2 linked regions of the Nitrosospira lacus genome follow. The protein of the gene in region 1 interacts with the protein of each later gene in a pairwise test. Links are inferred from orthologs where the notes say so. Each region holds a gene or a part of one and is shown on either strand. Other genes may lie near its edges.

The links. The genes of interacting proteins can lie anywhere in the genome.
Region 2: the proteins of EBAPG3_RS07685 (region 1) and dsbD interact in binary tests that used the Escherichia coli proteins (3 or more experiments, as listed by UniProt). The link is inferred for Nitrosospira lacus from one-to-one orthologs.

What each region holds. Positions count from the first base shown.
Region 1 is NZ_CP021106.3:1,727,565-1,732,355, reverse strand. What follows is about bases 906-3,904. They hold EBAPG3_RS07685 (DsbE family thiol:disulfide interchange protein), read left to right. Parts: upstream 906-2,142; coding sequence 2,143-2,667; downstream 2,668-3,904. Other genes in these bases: ccmI (c-type cytochrome biogenesis protein CcmI), read left to right, coding at 3,212-3,904; EBAPG3_RS07680 (cytochrome c-type biogenesis protein), read left to right, coding at 2,745-3,215; EBAPG3_RS07690 (heme lyase CcmF/NrfE family subunit), read left to right, coding at 906-2,146. Outside these bases: cytochrome c maturation protein CcmE, read left to right, coding at 1-5; more of EBAPG3_RS07690, read left to right, coding at 104-905; more of ccmI, read left to right, coding at 3,905-4,540. UniProt on the Escherichia coli protein: Involved in disulfide bond formation. Catalyzes a late, reductive step in the assembly of periplasmic c-type cytochromes, probably the reduction of disulfide bonds of the apocytochrome c to allow covalent linkage with the heme.
Region 2 is NZ_CP021106.3:653,116-656,979, forward strand. The notes cover bases 1-2,968. They hold dsbD (protein-disulfide reductase DsbD), read left to right. Parts: upstream 1-486; coding sequence 487-2,451; downstream 2,452-2,968. Other genes in these bases: cutA (divalent-cation tolerance protein CutA), read left to right, coding at 161-490; EBAPG3_RS03020 (TlpA family protein disulfide reductase), read left to right, coding at 2,607-2,968. Also shown: more of EBAPG3_RS03020, read left to right, coding at 2,969-3,158; EBAPG3_RS03025 (hypothetical protein), read right to left, coding at 3,194-3,577. UniProt on the Escherichia coli protein: Required to facilitate the formation of correct disulfide bonds in some periplasmic proteins and for the assembly of the periplasmic c-type cytochromes.

The DNA.
Region 1 (4,791 bases):
AATAACCACCGGCTCTCGAGGCGAAAAAATTTTGCTCCTGATTCAAACAGGCCTGACCATGGCCCATGGCCCCTATCTCTAACTCACCATTCATCTCCACACCATGATCCCAGAACTTGGTAATTTCGCTTTGATCCTTGCACTGCTGCTGGCGCTTATACAAGGTACTTTGCCCGTTATTGGCGCGGCCCGTGGCGTCCCCTCGTGGATGGCTCTGGCCCGGCCCGTGGTCCAGGGGCAGTTTGTGTTTATCGCCATTGCATTCTTCTGCCTGGCCTATTCATTTGTCAACAACGATTTTTCGGTGATGAACGTCGCCCAGAACTCCAATTCCAAGCTGCCGCTGGAGTATCGTTTCGCGGCGACCTGGGGCTCGCACGAAGGCTCATTGCTGCTGTGGGTTTTCATGCTGTCGGCCTGGTCGGTTGCAGTCAGCGTATTCAGCCGCCGCCTGCCGAATGAAATGGTGGCGCGGGTGCTGGGTGTAATGGGAATGGTGAGCGTGGGTTTTCTGCTATTCCTGCTGCTGACTTCCAATCCCTTCGACCGCCTGCTGCCCGGCGCCCCGGAGGGAAGCGATCTTAATCCCCTGCTGCAGGATCCCGGCATGGTGTTTCATCCGCCCATGCTCTATATGGGCTATGTGGGATTCTCCGTCGCATTCGCTTTCGCCATTTCCGCGCTGCTGAGCGGTCAGATGGACGCAACCTGGGCGCGCTGGTCCCGCCCATGGACTACCGTCGCATGGCTGTTCCTCACCATCGGTATCATGCTGGGCAGCTGGTGGGCCTATTATGAGCTCGGCTGGGGCGGCTGGTGGTTCTGGGACCCCGTGGAAAACGCCTCCTTCATGCCGTGGCTGGTAGGCACCGCGCTGGTTCACTCACTGGCGGTAACCGAAAAACGCGGCAGCTTCAAGAGCTGGACCGTGCTTCTGGCAATATGCGCATTTTCCTTGAGCCTGCTGGGTACATTCCTGGTTCGCTCGGGCGTATTGACCTCGGTTCATGCCTTTGCAACCGATCCAAAGCGAGGGATTTTCATCCTGGCATTCCTGGTTATTGTCATCGGGAGCTCCTTGCTGTTATTCGCCTGGCGGGCACCCAAGATTGGCCTGGGCGGAAAATTTGAACTGCTGTCGAGAGAATCGTTGCTGCTTGCCAATAATCTGTTGATGATGGTGGCGGCGGGCAGCATTCTTCTGGGTACGCTCTATCCGTTGCTGATGGATGCACTTGAGCTCGGCAAGATATCGGTTGGCCCGCCCTACTTCGAAGCGGTATTCGTGCCATTGATGACGCCGGCAATTTTTCTCATGGGAGTAGGCCCGCTTGCGCGCTGGAAGCAGGCAAGCCTGCCTGAGCTTGCGGTACGTCTGCGCTGGGCGTTCGGCGTAAGTATTGTCACCGCGCTGTTGATGCCGTTTGTCATGGGTGAATGGAAACCATGGGTGAGCTTCGGTCTGCTGCTGGCCTTCTGGGTCATTGCCAGCATCGTTGTGAGCCTGCTTCAGCGTATGAAAAATAGTGGCAAGCAAGGTTTGTTCGCGAAGCTTGCTGCGCAATCACGCAGTTATTACGGCATGCATTTTGCACATCTGGGGATAGCGGTATTCATTATCGGTGTAACGCTGGTCGGAGGCTATGAGACTGAAAAGGACGTGCGCATGGAAATCGGGGATACGGTCGAAGTCGGCGGCTACACGTTCCGTTTCAACGGCTCGAAAAAAGTGGCGGGCCCCAATTACATGGCGGATATGGGTGATATAGATGTATTGCGCAACGGCGAAAAAATTCGCAGCATGGAACCGGAAAAGCGGGTTTACGCCGCGTCTGGTATGGCCATGACCGAAGCCGCGATAGATACGGGTGTGTTGCGTGACCTTTACGTTGCCTTGGGTGAACCGCTGGAAAATGGAGCCTGGGTCGTGCGGGTTTACCATAAGCCATTTGTGGACTGGATCTGGTTCGGATGTTTGCTGATGGCATTCGGGGGCGCGCTGGCTGTCACTGACCGGCGTTATCGCCTGGCGGTACGCAATAAGCAACGTGAAGAGATCGACGACAGGAAGGTCGCCGGCAAGAAACTCCCGGCCGGCAGGAAGGCACCGGCCGGACCTCTGATTCCGGGAGGCAGGAAGGCATGACGCGTTTTCTGCTTCCGCTGGCGGCATTTATCGTATTGGTCGGGTTCCTGCTTGTTGGCCTGAACCTCAATCCGCGCCAGGTACCGTCGCCCCTGATCGGAAAACCCGCTCCTGAATTCCAGCTGGAACAACTGCATGAATCGGAAAAGACACTTACCTCCAGGGATAATCTCGGCAAGGTATGGTTGCTGAATGTATGGGCCTCGTGGTGTGTTTCGTGCCGCGAGGAGCACCCGCTACTGGTGGAACTGGCCAAGTCCGGAATAGTCCCCGTCTACGGCCTCAACTATAAGGACGAGCGCGATCTGGCCCTGCAGTGGCTGAAGCAATTCGGCGATCCTTATACCGTCAGCATCAGGGATCCCGAAGGGAGAACAGGCATCGAGTATGGCGTCTATGGCGTTCCGGAAACCTATGTCATCGACAAGAATGGCGTCATTCGTTACAAGCAGATCGGGCCGGTAACGGTGGAAGCGCTGGAAACAAAAATTCTGCCGCTGGTAAGGGAATTACAGGGATGAACCCGATGTCGTCAACCGGTCCGCTGGGCTTGGACCCCTGCCGCGCACACGCTGGAAGGCGGAAGGAATTTTTCAACGTGAGTAAAATTTTCCTGTTGCTTGCCCTGGTGTTTCTGCTGCCTTCAGGTTGGGCCAAGGAGGCCGCGCCGGTGGCTGAAGACCCGGAGATCGAAAGGCGCATGATCCGCTTATCCGAAGATCTGCGTTGTCTCGTATGCCAGAATGAATCCCTTGCGGGGTCGCGGGCGGATTTCGCCAACGACCTGCGACGTGAGATCCGTGAACAGATGAGGGCAAACAAAAGCGATAAGGAGATTGTCGATTTCCTGGTTGCCCGTTATGGCGATTTCGTGCTTTATCGCCCGCCGGTTAAGTCCACAACGCTATTTTTATGGTTCGGCCCCTTCATTTTTCTGGCGATAGGCGCGGTAATCCTGGTGGTTTATCTCAAACGCCGGCGCAGGCAGATTGAAGACCCGGTGCTATCCGACCGGCAGCGTGAGCAGGCTGAAGCCTTGCTAAAGGAAGGCAAGGGTAACAACGCATGACATCATTTTGGGTTGTAGCCGGCATTTTTATTGTCGGTGCTCTGCTGTTCGTGCTGCCTACGTTGCTGAGAAAAAAAGATCATCAAGCTGGCGTGGCGCGCGATTCCACCAATGTCAGCATCTATCGCGACCAGCTGGCCGAACTCGATAACGATTTACGCAGCGATACGCTGACCCGTGAGCAATACGAGCAAAGCAAGCGCGAACTGCAACAGCGCATGCTGGAAGACATTCCCGAAGGAGAATCCTCCATGGCAGCAGCCATATTGGCGGCCGGCAGCAACCGTAATACCGCCACCATCGCGTTGATATCGCTGGCGATACCCCTGCTGGCAGTTTCACTTTATCTCTGGCTGGGGAATACGCGAGCGCTCACTCCGCAGCCTGCTGTCGAGCAGATGCCCATGGGGGGCGTGACAGATGAGGGAGGCCATCAAAACTTCTCGGCCGTATTGGAAAGCCTGACCGCGCGCCTCAAGGAACAGCCGGATGATGTGGAAGGGTGGATCATGCTGGGAAGAACCTACGCAATCATGCAGCGTTTCCCCGACGCCAAGGTTGCCTATGAGAAAGTGATCGCCATGGTCCCGGATAATGCGGAACTGCTGACCGATTATGCCGATATAGTTGCCATGACGAATAATGGCAGTCTGATGGGTCAACCTTTGGAGCTGATCAACAAGGCGTTGCGCCTCGATCCCAAAAATCCCAAGGCGCTGGCATTGGCGGGCACCGCCGAATTTGAGCAGAAAAGATTCAGCAAGGCGGCCGTCTACTGGGAGCAATTACTGGCACTCGTCCCGCCGGAGTCCGAGTTGGCGCGGTCTGTAAGCAGCAGCATTGCCGAAGCGAAATCGCTGGCTTCAGGAAAAGGCAGCATCATGGCGAGGGCGCAGGACCAGGCACCGAGTGGTCAGAATCCTCCTCCCGCCGGGAACAAGCCGGAGTCGGTTGCGGCTGCGGGGGCTGCCGCATCGGGTGGCGGCACCCTTTCCGGGAAGGTGACGCTGGGCCCCGCGATGGCCGGCAAGGCGTCTCCCAATGACAGCTTGTATATTTTTGCGCGCGCCAAGGTGGGTCCGAGGGCGCCGCTGGCAACGCTGCGCCTGCAGGTCAAGGATCTGCCCGCGACTTTCTCGCTGAACGACTCGATGGCCAGATCCGGCGTGCAGCTATCCACTTTCCCCGATGAAGTGGTGGTAGGGGCCAGAATCTCAAGATCCGGATCTCCCATGCCGCAAAGCGGCGATCTGCAAGGCCTCAGCCAGCCAGTCAGGGTCGGCGCCAAAGGGATTGATGTGGTAATCGATCAAACGTTACCCTGACCTGGGCTACCGCCACAATCCCCCGAGAAGTTAGCCATACGAAAACATCGGACGCAATACGTGTTGCTTCAATAAGCAACGCATATTGCGCCGGATGAGAATTCGCTTCATACCCCAATCAACTGCTGTCTGCTGAATTATTATTACACCTTGGTGTGGGTAGGGCAGCAACTATTTCCTTACCATCATCCTGCCGCAATGCCAGGATGATGAGGTAAAAAACCCGAATTTAACAGGAATTACATCCGACG
Region 2 (3,864 bases), 1.1 Mb from region 1 along the record:
ATAATTTAACTTGATTCCTGCGGTCGACCGCGCTTTTTTCAGGTTATCGTTATGATTAATAGCAATATCTTTGTGCTATCTGATCCTCATCCTTTAGGCGAGTCGGTCCAACTGCCGGATGCAGGTTCAACAAATATTGCGCGTAAAATTTCTCACTGCCATGGAATCCATACTCATCGTTACTAATTTGCCCGATAGAGAAAGGGCCATGGCACTGGCTCACAGGCTGATCGAGGAGCGATTAGCTGCTTGCGTTAACGTGATGGCAGACTGTACTTCCGTATACCACTGGCAGGGAAAAAGCGAAACCGCCAGCGAGGTGCCGGTTCTTATTAAAACCCTGGCCCAGCATTATGTCCGGTTGGAGCAGTTGATACTGTCGATGCATCCTTACGAACTACCCGAAATCATTGCTGTCCCAGTAACGAATGGTCTACCCGCTTATTTGAGGTGGATTGCCGACGAAACGTTGGTTTCAGACAAAAAATGAACGCTGCCAGGTTACCCGTGCATCTGATCCGATACATTCTGGTATTAATCTATTTTTTCAGTATAAACGCCTTTGCTGAAGAGAAGACGTCATCCGGTTTCCTTTCGGGATTAAAGCAACTCGGCGCGGCCTTTGATCAGGACGAGCAGGAGTTATTACCACCGGATCAGGCTTTTAAGCTGACCGTCAGGGTGCGCGATGAGAATACGTTGGTGGCACAATTTGAGCCGGCAAAGAACTATTATCTTTATCGGGATAAGGTAGCGTTCAAGCCGCAAAATACCGAAACTTCAATCGAGAAAATCTCGCTGCCCCAGGGAGCGGTAAAAAGCGATTTGACTTTTGGCCAGGTGGAGGTTTTTCATAAGCCGTTCGAAGCGGTAATTTCGTTGAAGCGGGATGCATCTTCGCCTAACAAACTGACTCTCGTCGCCACCTACCAGGGCTGCAATGAACCGATAGGCGTCTGCTATGCACCTATCAATAAGGTAATCGAGCTGACGCTCCCGGTGGCAAAGGCGGCGGTAGGGGCCGTCGCCAACGCGGTAAGCAGTGACGCGGCGGCAGCAACACCTTTTTCAGCCGCAAAACCGGACGCTGCTGCGGAACTGTTTGCAACCGCCCCATCTCCTGCCGTGGAAACCGAATCTCTCAAAATAGAGCGTATGTTCGAGAGCGGCAACTTCTGGCTGATTCTGACCGGTTTCTTTGGCATCGGTCTGCTTCTGTCATTCACGCCTTGCGTCTTTCCGATGTTTCCCATTCTGTCGGGCATTATCGCCAAGCGGGGTGAGCATATTACCAAGACCCGCGGATTCATATTATCACTGGCCTATGTCATGGGAATGGCGATCACTTATGCTGTCGCCGGTGTCGCAGCCGGGCTTTCCGGTGCAATGCTGTCCGCGGCTTTGCAAAATGCCTGGGTACTGGGCACCTTTGCGGCAGTCTTTATAACACTGGCTTTTTCCATGTTTGGTTTCTATGAACTGCAATTACCCACCTTTCTGCAAAGCAAGCTCTCCGAGGAGGCCGGGCATTTAAAGGGGGGACAACTGACGGGCGTATTCGGGATGGGAGCATTGTCCGCATTAATTGTCGGGCCGTGTGTAGCCGCCCCGCTGGCTGGAGCATTGCTTTACATCAGCCAGACCCGGGACGTGGTACTGGGTGGTTCAGCATTGTTCGTCATGGCGTTGGGTATGGGGGTACCGCTGTTATTGCTGGGTGCATCCGCCGGAGTGCTTCTGCCCAAAGCCGGACCCTGGATGGAGTCAGTCAAACACTTTTTTGGCGTATTGCTACTTGGGGTAGCCATATGGCTGATATCGCCAGTTATCCCGGCGGTGGCACATATGTTGCTGTGGGCGACACTATTGATCGTCTCGGCCATTTATTTGCATGCCGTTGATCCGCTAAGACCCGATGCTTCGGGCTTTCGGAAATTCTTGAAAGGTTTGGGCATGATCGCGCTGCTGACCGGTGTTGCCTTGCTGATAGGCGTTTTATCCGGCAGCCGTGACATTCTGCAACCGCTCTCAAAACTGAACGTTGCAAATGCTGACGTGAGTGGAACGAAGAAGAGCACGGCCCAAACCGGGCATTTGCCATTTCAGCGTATAAAGTCGGTAGCGGAGCTTGAACAACATATCCTCCAGGCCCGGGACAAGTACGTGATGCTGGATTTTTACGCCGACTGGTGCATTTCATGCAAGGAAATGGAGCGCTTCACCTTTACCGATGAGAAAGTGCAATCCCGCCTAAAAGATGTGGTACTGCTGCAGGTTGATGTTACCGCCGGCACGCCCGACGATGCGGCGCTGCTTAAACGTTTCAAGTTATTTGGCCCTCCCGGTATCCTGTTTATCGATCGCCAGGGGCGTGAAATCCCGCGTATCAGACTTATTGGATATCAGGACACGGAACGTTTTCTCTCGATACTCAATGCAGTATTGATTTAGCGTCGATACTGCCCCTGTCAATTCATAAGGAGCATATTTGCGCGCTTTCCAGAATTGCGATCAAGGTTCCTGCGGTACATGGCCGTGTTGCACCACGCCTGCACTCCAAAAATAAGATAGCACGCTTCCCCCTCCAACCATGGGATTTAGGGTAAATGACGAAATCACAACAGATGCTGATGTATATGGGTGTCGCCATACTTGCGGTGGCTGCCGGTTTATTGTTGCGTGCGCAGCTGACAAGCGACAACCCTCAAGCTGAAATGAGAACGAGTGTCGCGAATAGCGGGGCCGAGACAATATTCGCGGCAAGCTTGCCCGACCTTCAGGGCAAGCATCAATCCATCTCACAGTGGCGTGGTAATGTCATGGTGGTCAATTTCTGGGCGACCTGGTGCGAACCGTGCCGCGATGAAATTCCTGAGTTCATTGAGCTCCAGGAAAAATTCAGTGATAAGGGGCTGGTGTTTATCGGCATTGCAGTGGATCAGCAAGAAAGAGCGGCAGCTTTCAGTAAGGAGATCGGCATCAATTACCCGGTGCTGGTGGGTGATTTAAAAGCCATGGAACTGGCTGGCGCAGCAGGAAACCGTCAAGGAGCGTTACCTTTTACTATCGTTATCGACCGCAGTGGAAATATCACTGGCACTAAATTGGGTCGCCTCAGTCAGAGCAAGCTTGAATCGATGATCAAACCGCTACTGTAGGGTAAAGATGATTTCCAATACCCAGGCATTGCAGGTTATCGGGTTTTATAGCCGCGCGCCCTCATTACCTTCCACGCGTATTCCAGCGTATTGTCCGATGGAATCAGCATTGAAAGCGCGCCTTTGCTGAGCGGTTGCACTGTTAATTCAATATCATATTCCCTGCCGTTTACAGATGCCTCAGCGGCTATCCTTGGTTCCATGGGTACGATAAGAACCGTAACCTGAGTCACCATATAATCGGAGTTGCCGTTGTAAATGCTGCCGTTGAAGGCACCGTAACCAAAGCCGGCATGAGTGACGAGCTTGTTGAAAGCATCGGCCGGCAGGTCGGTGTCGGTGGACTTACTCTGGGGCGATTTCTCGCGGCAAGCGCGCACGACGATGGCGGCTGCACGATCGCTGGTGATCCTCTTCATGGATTCTTGAACGCACTGATCGTAACCTCCTGGATCAGGTAAGCTCCCGGCAGATGAATTCAGCGATGCCAAAAGTATCCATGAGAAAATAATGAGAGACGTGAGCGTTGTTATATTTTTCATTCGTGTTTTCTACCCCGGAATAGAAAGCATCGATCCGACAGTGTCTACAGATCAGCTTCTTTATTCTCGGATGGTAAGGACCCCTGATTTGTTCGCCCCGGGAGGGACGAACAAATACCACCGTTGCCCGCGCCCCGTGAACGAATGGGGCGCGGGTTGGAAAG